One region of the Actinosynnema sp. NPDC020468 genome, then DNA from elsewhere that is predicted to be linked to it. Evidence: riboswitches for the same ligand, from Rfam matches in the RefSeq annotation. Region 1 holds a riboswitch; the other holds the start of a gene.
What was found. Region 1 has a riboswitch for cobalamin ahead of AB0G50_RS10495 (CbtB-domain containing protein). Riboswitches for the same ligand answer to the same signal wherever they lie in the genome.

Region 2: it holds a riboswitch for cobalamin, as region 1 does, so the genes downstream of both, AB0G50_RS22215 (prenyltransferase/squalene oxidase repeat-containing protein) here and AB0G50_RS10495 (CbtB-domain containing protein) in region 1, are expected to answer to the same signal.

Annotation. Positions count from the first base shown of each region.
Region 1 is NZ_JBFAEO010000010.1:115,464-122,729, reverse strand. It holds gene AB0G50_RS10520 (GAF domain-containing sensor histidine kinase) at 1-700, opposite strand, end outside; gene AB0G50_RS10515 (MFS transporter) at 907-2,067, opposite strand; gene AB0G50_RS10510 (PAC2 family protein) at 2,406-3,302, opposite strand; gene AB0G50_RS10505 (HAD family phosphatase) at 3,537-4,199, shown strand; gene AB0G50_RS10500 (CbtA family protein) at 4,188-4,937, opposite strand; gene AB0G50_RS10495 (CbtB-domain containing protein) at 4,951-5,136, opposite strand; cobalamin riboswitch at 5,167-5,358, opposite strand; gene AB0G50_RS10490 ((2Fe-2S)-binding protein) at 5,393-6,058, opposite strand; gene AB0G50_RS10485 (LysE family transporter) at 6,077-6,679, shown strand; gene AB0G50_RS10480 (GNAT family N-acetyltransferase) at 6,839-7,266, opposite strand, start outside.
Region 2 is NZ_JBFAEO010000031.1:24,320-31,585, reverse strand. It holds gene AB0G50_RS22240 (siderophore-interacting protein) at 1-493, shown strand, start outside; gene AB0G50_RS22235 (IclR family transcriptional regulator) at 567-1,313, shown strand; gene AB0G50_RS22230 (4-hydroxybenzoate 3-monooxygenase) at 1,363-2,517, shown strand; gene AB0G50_RS22225 (cobalamin-binding protein) at 2,555-3,439, shown strand; gene AB0G50_RS22220 (cytochrome P450) at 3,449-4,708, opposite strand; cobalamin riboswitch at 4,784-4,922, shown strand; gene AB0G50_RS22215 (prenyltransferase/squalene oxidase repeat-containing protein) at 5,007-6,320, shown strand; gene AB0G50_RS22210 (hypothetical protein) at 6,317-6,751, shown strand; gene AB0G50_RS22205 (hypothetical protein) at 6,748-7,266, shown strand, end outside.

The sequences.
Region 1 (7,266 bases):
ACAGGTCCAGCACGTCGTTCGCCAACCGCACCAGCCGGTCGGTGTTGTGCACCGCGATCGACACCAGCTTCTCGGCCTGCTCCTCCAGCGCGCCGAACCGGCCCGTCGCCAACAGCTCCAGCGACCCGTGCACCGAGGTCAGCGGCGTCCGCAGCTCGTGGCTGACCAGGGCGACGAAGTCGTGCTTGGCCTGCTCCACGTCCCGTGCCGCGAGCGCCGCCTGCACGACCGCGCACTCCAACTCGACCCACGCGCCGAGGTCGGCCAACCACCGCCGCTGCCGCTCGTCCAGCTCGCGCGGCCGGCGGTCGATGACGCACAGGGTGCCGATGTGCTGCCCCGACGGCGCGCTGATCGGCTGACCCGCGTAGAACCGCAACCGCTCGTCGCGCACCGCCGGGAACTCCCGGAACCGGGTGTCCGCGGCCAGGTCGGGCACCTCGAACACGTCGTCCTGGCGGATCGCGAACGAGCACACCGAGACGCTGCGCGGCGTTTCGGTCGCGGTCAGCCCGACGCACGACTTGAACCACTGCCGGTCCTCGTCCACCAGGGTGACCAGCGCGATCGGCGCCTCCAGCACGTCGCACGCCAACCGGGTGATCCGGTCGAAGCGCTCCTCGCGCGGGGTGTCGAGCAACCGCAGCGCGCGCAGCGCGGCGAGGCGGTGCGGCTCGGCGTTCCAGGACTCGTCGCTCATCCTCGGGAGTATCGGCAGGTCGACGCCCGGAAGCGTTCGCCTTCACCGCTTCGAGTGAACCTCTGCGCTCGCCGCACGCGTGTCGGTCACCCGAACCGCCCCCGTCCGGCGCACGGGGTTCGCGACAAGGATCGAGAACACCGTGGTGCAGTACGAGGACCGGCTCATCGCGTGACGGCACCCCCGACGGGCGATGGAGGCGACCCTCACCCGGTCGGCAGGCCTCTTCGGGTGAGCAGCACCGCCGCGGTGACGGCCGTGGCCACCGCCGGCGCGAGGAACGCCGCCGTCGCGTCCAGGTGGTAGAGCGGCACGAACGCGAGCGGTGAGACCGCCGCGCCCAGGAACCGCAGCGCCTGCACCACCGACACCGAGCCGCCCGGGGTGTCGCCGCGCAACGCGATCGCGTTCAACCCGACCACCACGGCCTGCGACAACGCGCCCGCCGCCGCCCACAGCACGCCGACCGCGACCAGGTTCGGCAGCACGCCCACCAGCGCCACCACCACCGCGCCCACCACCGCGCCGACCCGGGCCGACCGGCGCGGACCGACGTGGTCGACGAACCAGCCGGTGAGCCGCGCGGTCGCGATGCCCGCCACCCCGAACCCGGTCAGCAGCAGCCCGCGTTCGCCGGACGTGAGGCCGAAGTCGTCACCCAGCCGCAGCGCCACCAGGTAGGACAACCCGCCGAGACAACCCCACACCACCATCCCGGTGCCGGCCAACCGCAGCGTGCGCCACGTCCACGCGCTCCGCAGTCCCGGTCGCTGTTCGCGCGGCGGGTCGGCGGGCAGCCCGCCGACCGCGAGCCCCACCGCCACCACGGCCGCTCCCGCGAACGCCCACCGCCACGACACCTCGGCCGCCAGCCCGCCGACCAGCGGCGCCGTCGTCTGCCCGGCCGCCTGCATGGACGCGAACAACCCGAGGCTGCGCCCCAACCGCTCGGCCGGCGTCACCGCCGCGATGGTCGCCAGCAGCAGGGGAGTGGTGAACGAGTTCGCCGCGCCCTGGAGCGCCCTACCGGCGAGCAGGACCGGGAACGTCCACGCGACCACGCACAGCACCGACGCCAGCGCGTACACCACGTACGCCACCAGCACCGTCCGCCGGGCGCCCCAGCGCGCGCCCAACGCCCCCGACACCACCATGAGCGCCGCGAACGGCAGCAGGTAGGCGGTCAACGATCCGGCGGCCACCCCGGCCGACACCCGGAAGTCCCCGCCGATCTCGGGCAGCACCGACGACGTGACCGCGCCGCCGAACGGCCCGAGGAAGCCACCCGCGTACAGCGCCGCGACGGCGATCCGACGTCGGGGGTGGCCTCCGGCCCCCGGTTCGATCGTCCCCCGTGCCACCGACATCTTCGCGAGACCTCCGTCCGGACCACGCCCCTGCCGGGTCCCCTTGCCCGGACCACGTGTCCTGCCGCCGGGTCCTCCGTCCAGGCCCCGAGTCGCTCCGCCGGACTCCGCGCGTGCGGGCCTCTCCGTCCGGACCTCGTGCGATCGGGGCTTTCCCCGCCGGACCCGCGCGCCGTCGAGCCCCTGTGAGGACCCTGCGGCCGGTCGGACCCCGGAGGCCGGGACCCGCGCGCGTGGTCCGGGTTCGCCGGGTCGTCCTCCGTCGGGAGGAACCCGCGCGCGGCGCGTTCCGGTACCCCGGCGGCGTGATCCGGTGGTGTGACGCGCGCCGCGGCCGCCTACAGGCCCGTCGGACCCCGGCCCGGTCCCCGGCCGCGGCGGCGCAGGTAGCGCTCGAACTCGGCCGCTATGGCGTCGCCGCTGGCCTCGGTGATCTCGATCTCCGCGTCGCCGCGCTCCTCCAGCGCCCGGACGTAGTTGCGCACGTCCTCGTCCTCGTCAGCCATCTCGCTGACCGTGCGCTCCCACTCCTCGGCCTGCTCCGGCAGCGCGCCCAGCGGCACCTCGACGTCGAGCACCTCCTCCACGCGGTGCAGCAGCGCGAGGGTGGCCTTCGGCGACGGCGGCTGCGACACGTAGTGCGGCACCGCGGCCCAGAACGAGATGGCCGGCACACCCGCCTGCACGCACAGGTCCTGGAACACGCCCACGATGCCCGTCGGACCCTCGTAGCGGGACCGCTCCAGCCCGAACTTCGCGGCCGCCGCCGCGTCGTAGGCGGTGCCGGTCACCGGCACGGGCCGGGTGTGCGGGGTGTCCATCAGCAGCGCGCCCAGGGTCACGACGGTGGTGACGCCCAGGTTGTCGATGTGCTCCAGCAACTCGGCCGCGAACTTCCGCCACCGCATGTTCGGTTCGATCCCGTGCACCAGCACGACGTCGGTCGACGAGCCCGGCGGGCGGCACACCGACAGCCGGGTGGTCGGGAACTCCACCCGCCGGGTGATTCCGTCCACCATGCGGACCGTCGGTCTCGTCACCTGGAAGTCGTAGTAGTCGTCGGGGTCGATCTCGGCCAGCGGCGTGGCGTCCCAGGTGAGTTGTAGGTGCTCGATCGCCGTGCTGGCTGCGTCGCCCGCATCGTTCCAACCCTCGAACGCCGCCACCATGATCGGGTTGGTGAGCGGTTTCGCGGGGTCGAAGGGTGTCTGGGCGGCCTGGTCCGGATCGGTCACGGCGTCAGACTACGACCCTCGGCGCGCCCCCGACGCCGTAGGCGTGGCGCGCGTCGGCGCGTGTCTCGGGGCCGGGCCGGGTACACCCGCCGCGAACTGCGCGAACCTTCCGGTCGATCATCGTTTTCACCCTCGGCGGATGTGTTCTTCGCCGCCCGCGTGCCCGGGTTCGGGATCGATCAGGGGAGACTGGTGCCCGATCGCGCGGAATCGTCCGGATCGGGAGGGGACGCGGTGGGCCTCGAAGCCGTGCTGTGGGACATGGACGGCACGTTGCTGGACTCGGAGAAGCTCTGGGACATCCCGCTGCGGGAGTTCACCGAGAAGCTCGGCGGCACGTTGTCGCACGCCACCAGGCAGGCCATGGTCGGCTCCAACACGCTGACGACCATGACCCTGCTGTTCGCCGAGGTCGGCGTGGAACCGACCGACGCGGACCTGCGCGACGGCGGGGAGTGGATCAAGCGCCGCACCGAGGAGGTGTTCCGCGCCGGGCTGCCGTGGCGGCCGGGCGCCCCCGAGGCGTTGCGCGCGGTCCGCGACTCCGGGATCCCGATGGCGCTGGTCACCTCCACCGAGCGCGGGCTGACCGAGGTCGCCCTGGACACGATCGGGCGTCACCTGTTCGACATCACCGTGTGCGGCGACGAGGTGGACGGGCTGAACAAGCCGCTGCCCGAGCCGTACCTCAGGGCGGCCCGGTCGCTGGGCGTCGACCCGACGCGCTGCGTCGCCGTGGAGGACTCGCCCACCGGCGTGCGCTCGGCCGTCGCGGCAGGCTGCACGGTGCTCGTGGTGCCGTGCGACGTGCCGGTGCCCGAAGGCGAGCGCCGCGTGTTCCGGGAAACCCTCGAAGGGGTCGACCGCGCGACGCTCGCCGGGCTGCTAGACCGTTGACACCTGCTTGACCTGCGCGTTCCTCGTCGCGGGGTCGATCAGGAGGCCGAACACCACGCCGAGTCCGAGCCACAGCGCGGCGGTCTCGAACAGCGACGCGACGCGGAAGTCCCACAGCACGTCGCTCGGCATGTCGGCGGGCACCGGATCCGGCGGCGCCGGGAACAGCACCAGGATCAGGACCACGCCGATCACCACGGCCACCGTGACGATCGTGGACGAGATCGGCTGCGGCAGGTGTGCCAGCCTCGAGGCGAGGAAGCTCGCCGCGAACACCAGCAGCAGACCGGCCGCGATCACGCCCAGGTAGAGCACCGTGCGGTAGTCCACGGTGTCCGGGTTGCCCACCGCGGGCGGGTTCGCCGGGTACTTGATCGCGGGCAGCACGGCCGCCGCCCCGTACACGGCCAGCGCCAGGGTGACGCTGCGGCTGAACGGGGTGCGGTTGACGAACCAGCGTCGCGACCCCGCGTAGGCGGTCGCGAACAGCGCGCCGACGGCCAGGCCGACGACCACGGCGGCGAGCACGCCACCGAGCAGCTGGGTGCCGCGGCCGAACATCTCGGCGTGCTCGTGACCTGCCTCTTCGGCGGGTTCCGTCGCCGCGCGCGCCTCCTCGATGGCGAGCGCGGCCTTGATCGGAACCTCGACGACGATCAGACCGACGAGTCCGGCGAGCAGGCCGGCAACGCCTCCCGCCGCGATTCCGCGCAGCAGGAAGCTCTTGTAAGTGCTCAAGGCGTCCCAGCCCCTAGTGGCAGGGGACGCCGAGCGCGTGGCGCCCGTCGTGGAAGAACTCGTGGACGGTCTCGGCCGCTTGGCCGAGCGCGATCCCGTTCTCCTGGAGGACGACCCACGCGACGAACAGCGCGACGAGCGCCACCGCGTAGGCCCATTTCGGGATGGGAACGGTCAAGGGGAGTGCGGGGCTCGTCATGACGGCCTCCTCCATACCTCGTGGAAGGTCAACAACAACACGTGCCGCAGCCGGTCTCCTGACTCCCGGATCGACGCCGTGCCCGCGTCTTCCCAGCCGCACCGTGCGGCCAGTGACGTTCTCGGCGGGTCGGCTCCCCGGTCACAGTGGCGAGGACCGCGCCGGATTCACACCGGCTTCCCGTCCACTGCGGCGCAGGTGACCGTAGATCTCCCGGACCACTGCGCACAACCGGCCGGACGAGTTGTCACGCACCTCACCTCGGCGGAAGCGGGCAGTCCCCGCACGTGCCACCGCCGTCGAGGCGGTAGTAGAGGCAGCAACTGCGCCGCCGGAACGCCACCTCGCCGGGGAACGGCACGAACTCGCCGGACCCGGCGAACGGGTGCTCGCCCAACAGCCGTTCGCCCAGGTCCACGCACTCCTCGGCGGTCCGCTCACCGCTGCGCGCGACCGTGCGCAGCGCACCCGCCATGGACGACGCGGCGTTGCCCCACAGCAGTCCCTCGGCCACCGGGACGACCCGCCGCAGCGCGGCCACGACCGGCGCCAACGACTCGGCGACGGTCGCCGTCCCACCCACCGGTTCCCGCAACCTGACCCGGAACCCCTCCGGCCCGTAGTGCCACCACACGTTGTCCGGCCGGATGTCCGGCACCGCCTCGCCCACCGCGTGCGCCGCGACCACCGGACACGTCAACCGCGCCGAGTACCCGAGGAAGAACAACGACGCCGCCACCCGTGCCTCACCGGCCCGGTACCGCTCGCCGATCCGCCCGACGGTCTCCCCGAGCGCCGGCCCGTCGAGCAGTTCGGTTCCGGCCCGCCACCCGTCGTCCGGCCGACCGACGTCGAGGGCGAAGAACGGGCTCAAACCCCGGACGCGGCGGAGCGCGGCCAGCACGCGGGCGTAGTCGGACACCCGACTAGTCTGCCCGTCGTGAACGCCCTGGGGTTGGGGCTGGCCCTCGGGTTGGCCGCGAGCATCAGCCCCGGCCCCCTGTTGGTCCTGGTCGTGACCTCGGCCCTGCGCTCGGGCTGGCGCGCCGGCGCCCTGGCCGCCTGCGCCCCGCTGCTGTCGGACTCGGTGGTGGTCGCGATCACCCTCCTCGTGCTGGACCGACTCCCGGCCCGAGCCCTGGCCGTCATCGGCGTCGTCGGCGCGGTGTTCGTGGTGTGGAGCGGCGTGCAGACCATCCGCGAAGCCCGCACCGCCACGTTGTCCGGCGACGCGCCCCGCATCCCCCTCCACCGCGCGGCCTTGATCAACATCCTCAACCCGCACCCGTGGGTGGCGTGGGCAACGGCCCTCGGCCCGCTGACCGTCACCACCTGGCGCCAGTCGCCCGCGTCCGGAATCGCCCTCCTGCTCGGCTTCTACCTGACCCTCGTCGGCGGCAAGGTCATCGTCGCCGCCCTGGTCTCCCGAGCCCGCCGCCGACTGAGCGACCCGACCTACCGCCGCACTCTGACCGCCGCCGGCGCACTCCTGATCCTCGCCGGCGCGGCCCTGGGCCTCGAGTTCGCCACCTACGGCACCTGACCCACGCCCACCCGAAGCCGAACAAGCCGAACCCCGAAGACGAACCTCGAAGCCGAACCTCGAGGACGAACCTCGACCGGCCGACACCACCGCCCGGCTGATCGACTCGGTCGCGTCGGCTCCGGTCACGTGACCGAGTCGATCACGCGCGGCGGTCGGTCACGGCATGTAGAACGTCATCAGGTCGGCCCGCACCGGCGGGAACAGCGCGTACATCAGGTCCGCCTTCGGCCCGGGGTAGACGTCGGCGAACCGCGCCTGCAACCCCTTCATGCCCCACGGCCCGTACAGCAGCGCCGCCACCATGTCCGGAGCCACGCCCGCACCGCCCTCGGCACCCGGACCCTGCATCCGGCCACCGGCGACGACCGGCCCGACCACCCCGTCCGCGAACGGCATCCGCAGGTGCGACCGGAAGAACGACACCAGCACCTCGCCCGCGTCGAACCCCGCGTCCCGCAACCGCGCCCCGAACACCGGCCGCAACCGGTCGAACAACGCCACCGGATCGGCCACCCGCACGTAGTACGACTCGGCCTGCTCCGCCGCCGGCGCCAGGAACGGCTCGACCGCGTCACCCGCCACCG
Region 2 (7,266 bases), on a different contig from region 1:
CCGCGCCGCCCGACCGGGCGACGTGATCGGCCGCTACGGCCCGTCCAAGGTCTACGCCCGGCCGCTGCCCCGGGGCGACTGGCACCTGTTCGCGGGCGACGAGACCGCGCTGCCCGCCATCGCCTCGATCCTGGAAACCCTGCCCGCCGACGTGCCCGCGTTCGTCTTCGCCGAGGTGCGCGACGCCGGCGAGGAGCTGCCGCTGTCCTCCCCCGCCGCGCTCACCACGCGGTGGGTCCACCGGCCGACCCCCGGCGTCGGCGGGCTCCTGCTCGACGCGGTGCGCGCGGCCCTGCTGCCCGAGGGCGCGGGCGCGGCCTGGGTGGCGGGCGAGTCGGCGACCGTCCGCGCGCTGCGCCGGCACCTGGTGGACGAGCGCGGACTGCCCAAGCGGCAGGTCGAGTTCGCCGGGTACTGGCGGCGCGCGCTGACCCAGGACGACGCGCCGACGCCGGAGGACCTCGCGGAGGCCCAGGAGCGGTTGGATTGGTGAGGTGTTCTCGAAAGTGTTGATATTCGGTCAACACTGAAGGAATAGACACCACTGGGAAGATCAGGGGGCGGTCATGGCCGGACGGACCTCGCGACCCGGCCGCGGCGTGCTGGACGGGGTGATCGACCTGCTCGGGGCGTTCGAGGGGCGGCGCGACGGGGTGACCCAGGCCGAACTCGTGCGCCGGACCGGGTTGGCCGCCACGACGGTGCACCGGATGACCGCCGACCTGGTCGACCACCGGGTGCTGGAACGGCTTCCCGACCGGCGGCTGGTGGTGGGCCGCAAGCTGTGGGAGCTGGGACTGCTGGCCAGGGTGCAGGGCGGGCTGCGCGAGGTCGCCCTGCCCTTCCTCCAGGACCTGTACGAGGCGACCAGGGAGAACGTCCACCTGGCCGTGCGCGACGGCACCGCCGCGCTGTACGTCGAGCGGCTGCACGGGCGCGCGTCGGTGCCCGTGGTGAGCCGTCCCGGCGGGCGGTTGCCGTTGCACGCGACCGGTGTCGGCAAGGTGCTGCTGGCCTGGGCGCCGGAGTCGGTCCGCACTGAAGTCATCAATTCCGCAGAGCGCGTGACTGCTCACACGATCGTGGAACCCGGTCGACTCGCCCGGGACCTCGCCGGGGTGCGCGGGCGCGGCTACTCCCGGACCGTGCAGGAGATGTCGCTGGGCACCTGCTCGGTCGCGGTGCCGGTGTTCGACGCCGAGGGCGCCGTGGTGGCCGCGCTGGGACTGGTGACCGGACTGCGCCGGGACCCGGTCCGGCACGTGGCGTCGCTGCGGGTCGCGGCGGGCGGGATCGGCCGCGCCTTCCACTGAGTGGACACCAGGCCTTCTGCCCGGGTGGGATCCGGGCTTCGCTCGGGTCATGCGCACCCAGGTCGCCATCATCGGCGCCGGCCCCGCCGGACTGCTCCTCTCCCGCCTGCTCTCGCTGCGCGGCGTGGACTCGATCGTCGTGGAGAACCGCTCCCGCGCCCACGTGGAGGCCCGGATCCGGGCCGGGGTGCTGGAGCAGGGCACCGCGGACCTGCTCGTGGAGGCGGGCGTGGGCACCCGGCTGCGCGCCGACGGGTTGCGGCACGACGGCGTGCACCTCCAGTGGCCCGGCGAACGGCGCCGGATCGACTTCCGCGCGCTCACCGGCCGGTCGGTGTGGATCCACGGCCAGACCGAGGTGGTCAAGGAACTGCTCGCGGCCCGCGAGGAGGAGGTGCACTTCTCGGTGTCCGACACCGCCGTGCACGACGTCACCGGGCCGACGCCGTCGGTGTCGTTCGTGGACTCCTCCGGCACACCGCGCCGGATCACCTGCTCGATCGTGGTGGGCGCGGACGGGTTCCACGGCGTCTCCCGCGAGTCGATCCCCGCGCCGCTGCGGACCACCTGGGAACGGGACTACCCGTACGCGTGGCTGGGGATCCTCGCCGACGTGCCGCCGTCCACCGACGAGCTGATCTACGCGTGGCACCCGGACGGGTTCGCCCTGCACAGCATGCGGTCGACCACCCGGAGCAGGCTCTACCTCCAGGTCGACCCGGGCGAGCGGATCGAGGACTGGCCCGACGACCGCGTCTGGTCCGCGCTCGCCACCCGGCTGGGCCTGCCGGGGTGGGAACTGCGCGCCGGTCCGGTGCTGGACAAGGGCATCACGCCGATGCGCAGCTTCGTGAGCACCCCGATGCGCCACGGCGCCCTGTTCCTGGTGGGCGACGCGGCGCACATCGTGCCGCCGACGGGCGCGAAGGGGCTGAACCTCGCGGTGGCCGACGTGGCGGTGCTGGCGCCCGCGCTGGCCGAGTTCTTCGCCTCCGGCCGCACGGACCTGCTCGACGGCTACGAGGAGCGCGCCCTGCGCCGGGTCTGGCGGAGCACGCACTTCGCGTGGTGGATGACCGCGATGCTGCACACCTCCCCCGACCCGCTCGACCGGCCGCTCCAGCTGTCCCAGCTGGAGTACGTGTGCTCGTCCGCGGCGGCGGCGACCAGCCTCGCGGAGAACTACGTGGGCCTGCCGCACTAGGTCCGGCGCCGGGTCGCGGCGGCCTAGGGTGCGGTGCATGACGCGCATCGTGTCCCTGCTGCCCGCCGCGACCGACCTGGTGGCCGTGCTGGGGTTCGCGGACTCGCTGGTCGGGCGGACGCACGAGTGCGACTGGCCGGAGTCGGTGGCGGACGTGCCGGTGGTGACCTCCTCGTCGGTCGACCACGACCGGATGACCAGTCGGGAGATCGACTCGGCGGTGCACCGCGGGTCGTCGCTGTACGGGCTCGACGGCGACCTGGTCGCCGCCGCGCGACCGGACCTCGTGCTGACGCAGGACCTGTGCGAGGTGTGCGCGCTGTCCTACCGGCGGGTGTCGGAGGCGGTGCGGGTGATGGACGTCGGGCCGCGCGTGCTGTCGCTGGAGCCGCGGACGCTGGACGAGGTGCTCGGCTGCCTGCGCGAGGTGGGCGCGGCGCTGGGGGTGCCGGACGTGGCGGAACGCGAGGAGGCGGCGCTGCGGTCGCGGTTGGCCGCAGTGCGCGCGTCGGTCGCGGACCGACCCCGGCCCCGGGTGGCCGCGATCGAGTGGCTGGACCCGGTGTGGCCCGCGGGCCACTGGGTGCCGGAGCAGATCGCGTGCGCGGGCGGCGAGCCGCTGCTGGCCTCGGCCGGCGAGCACACCTCCCCGATCGGGTGGGACGCGGTCGTGGCGGCCCGGCCCGACGTCGTGCTGCTGCTGCCGTGCGGCTTCCCGCCGGAGCGCACCGAGGCCGAACTCGCCGTGCTGCCGCTGTCGACCGCGGACGCGGAGGTCTGGATCCTGGACGGACCCTCCTACTACAACCGGCCGGGGCCACGCGTGGTTCGGGGAGCCGAAGTCCTGGCCCACGTCCTGCACGGCGTGCGGCCGCCGACGCCGGTCACCCGCGCCGAGGCCCGGCGGGTGCGCACCGGCTAGACCCGGCCGTCAGTCGGTGTGCACCAGGAGCCGGTCGACGCCGTGCACGATCGAGGCGGTGCGGAAGGTCGGCCGGTCGTCGGTGAGGCGGAGGTTCGGGAAGCGGCGGAGCAGGGCGGGGTAGGCGGCGCGGAGTTCCATGCGGGCCAGTTCGGCGCCGACGCACCGGTGCGCGCCGTGGCCGAACGCCAGGTGCGCCGACGGCGGTCGGGTCGGGTCGAACGCGGCGGCCTCGGCGCGGTCGGCCGCGCTGAGCGACACCACGACGACGTCGCCCTCCTTGATCCCGGTGCCCGCGATCTCCAGGTCGTGCCGGGCGAACCGCGGGAACGCCACCTGCACCACGCTCAGGTGCCGCAGCAGCTCCTCGACCAGCGGGCCGACCGCGGCGTCGTCGTCCTTCATCGCCGCGCGCGCCGCCGGGTCGCCCATCAGCACGACCGCGCCCAGCGCCAGCATGCTCGCCGTGGTGTCGAACCCGCCGGTCAGCACGCCGTCGGCGAGCCCGGCCAGCTCCTCGTCGCCGACCGCGTCGCCGTGCTCGCGGATGATCATGCCGATCAACCCGTCGCCCGGGTCGAGCCGTTCCCGCCGCACGATCTCGCGCATGTACTCCAGCGACTCGGAGATCGCGCCCAGCGCCGACGTCGCACCGCCGAACAGGTCGAACCGCGCCGCCGCCAACTCCTGGAACCGCGCCCGGTCCGCGTACGGCACACCCAGCAGCTCGCAGATGGTCAGCGACGGGATCGGCAGCGCGAACTCCGCGACCAGGTCGACCGGCCCGTCGGCGGCCTCCATGGCGTCGAGCCGCTCGGTCACGATCTGGTCGATCCGCGGCACCAGCCGCGACAGCCGCCGCATGGTGAACTCCGGCGTCAGCAGCTTGCGCAGCCGGGTGTGGTCGGGCGGGTCGGCGAACCCGAGGCCGCCGGGCGCCTGCTCGATCCGGCCGACCGCCGCGCCGAGCCGGGCGTAGTCGTTGCTGAAGGCGTCGGTGTCCGCGAGCACCGCCTTGGCCTCCGGCCGCCCCGTCACGAGCCACACCCGCACCCCGAACGGCACCGGCAGGCGGTGCACCGGACCGGTCAGCCGCAGCCGCTCCATCGCCGCGGCGGGCTCGACGCCGTCCCGGCGCAAGGGCACCAACGCCGCGTCCGGGAGCAGCGACAGGGCTCGCGAACCGATGCGACCCATGACCCACCTGGTGACCGATCGCCGTGCGACCCAGGCCACCAGACCGTCGCGCACCGAGGCGAGAGTCGTCATCCGACACCTCACTTGTCCATTTTCGTTGATCGACGGTAGCCCTCCACCAGGGTGAGCAGCATCGCGCTACAGGCGGATTGACACGACAACCCGGGTGACAAATGATCGGCAATCGCGCGTGGACGGGGGAAGCCGGTGGGAATCCGGCGCTGACCCGCAACGGTAGGTCCCGCTGGGACGAGCCCGAACACCCGCCGCGCGCAGCGCTCCACAACGCCGTCGAGGACCACGGCACGGAGCCCGGCGGCGGCCTCGTGCTGTCCGGGTTCGGTCGTGCCCGCACCCGGAAAGGTCGACCATGTCGTTCAGACGGACCGCCGCCGTCCTGGCCGCGGCTCTCGCGACGCTCGTCGCCGTGCCCGCCAGCCACGCCTCGGCCCGGACGCCGACCACCACCTCCCCCGAGAAGGCCGCCGCCGGGTGGCTCGCCCGCCAACTGCTCGACGGCGAACGCCTCCAGCGCGACGGCTTCGACGACCAGGGTCTCACCATCGACGCGCTGTTCGCGTTCGACGCGGCCGGTGTCGCCCGGGACAACTCGGACAAGATGATCGCGTGGCTGGCGAAGCCCGACGTGATCGAGGGGTACGTCACCGACGGCGAGGGTGGCGAGTACCCGGCCCCGATCGCGAAGCTGGCGCTCGCCGCGCAGGCGCAGGGCAAGGACCCCAGGGCGTTCGGCGGCGTCGACCTGATCACCCGGCTGGGCGCGCTGCTGGACCCGGGCACCGGTCGGTACCGGGACAAGTCCGACTACGAGGACACGTCCAACAACTTCGGCCAGGCGTTCGCGGTGCTCGTGCTGACCGGGGCGGGCGGCGCGCCCGCGAAGGCGGTCGACTTCCTCGCCGGCTCCGCGTGCCCGGACGGCGGTTTCCCGCTCTACCCGGGCCTCGCCGAGTGCAAGTCCGACGTCGACTCGACCGGCATGGTCGTGCAGGCGCTGCTCAAGGCCGGCCGGACCGAGGCCGCGACCAAGGCCCTGGACTGGTTGGTGGCGAAGCAGACCGCCGACGGCGGGTTCTCCGGCACGCCGCCCACCGGGACGGTGAACGCGAACAGCACCGGCCTGGCCGCGCAGGCGTTGCGCGCGGGTGGCCGGTCCGACGCCGCGACCAAGGCCGGGGAGTACCTGACCGGGTTGCAGGTCGGGTGCTCGGGCGAGGCCGACCGGCGGGGCGCGATCCCCTACGACGCGACCGCGTTCACCCCGGCCGGCGCGGTGCGCGCGACCCCGCAGGCGATCACCGGCCTGGTGGGCGTGAACTTCGCCGACCTGTCCCCCGAGGGCGACGCCGGACCCGCGCCGGCGCCGGACTGCCAGACCACCACGTCCACGACGACACCCACGTCCACCACCACTGCCACGACGACCGCGGATCCGGGCACGACCACCACCGACCCCACGACGACGTCGGCGGAGGACACCACGACCACCACCACGGACGAGGTGGCACCGGTGGTGTACGGCGGCACCGGCAGCACCCTCGCCTACACCGGCGTGGACGTCGCGCCCGCGCTGTGGCTCGGGACGCTGCTGCTGCTCGCGGGCGTGCTCACGACGGTGTTGGCCCGCAAGAGGTTCACGACGGCTAAGGAGCGCAGGCGATGAGGAAGACCCTGTCGGTGGTGACCGCGGTGCTGGCCGCGGTCGGGTTGCAGGTGGCGGTCTCCCCCGCCGCGCGGGCCGCCGCGTGCGCCGGCACGTCCGGTGTCACGGTGGTGGTCGACAACGGCGCGCTGGGCGGCGGCGTGTCCACCCAGTGCGCGCCGGGCAACCCCACCAGCGGGCTGACCGCGTTGACCGGCGCGGGCTTCAGCTACGCGTTCGTGCCGCGGCAGCCCGGTTTCGTGTGCCGGATCAACGCGCTGCCCAACCCGTGCAACGGCGCCCCGGCCACCGCGTACTGGTCCTACTGGCACGCCCAGCCCGGCGGCACGTGGACCTACAGCACGTCCGGCGCGGCCGGGTACGACCCCGCTCCCGGCAGTGTCGAAGGGTGGGCGTTCGGCTCGGGCCAGGCCCCGTCGACGGCTCCGTGAGACGGGCGTTAGGGCTCGCACTGGTCGTCGGCGCGCTGCTGGGGCCGACCGCCCCGGCGGCGCACGCGGCCGACTGCTCCGGGGTGACGGTGGTGGTGGACTACCGGTCGCTGGGCGGCGGCGTGCAGACGGGGTGCGCGGCGGGCGACCCGGCGACCGGGTTGGCCGCCATGCAGGCGGCGGGCTTCGGCTACACGTTCGCCTCCCGCCAGCCGGGTTTCGTGTGCCGGATCAACGCCAAGCCCGCGGCCGACCCGTGCGTCAACGCCTCACCGGCGACGGCGTACTGGTCGTACTGGCACGCACCGCCCGGCGGCTCCTGGAGCTACAGCGACCTGGGCGCGGGCTCGTACGACCCGCCGGCGGGCTCGGTCGAGGGCTGGGCGTTCGGCTCGGGCGAGCAACCCGGCATCGCGCCGCCCGCTCCCCCGCGTCCGACCCAGCCCGCTCCGCAGCCCACACAGCCGAAACCCACCCCGCAGCAGCCGGGTCAACCGGCGCTCACCGCACCGGGT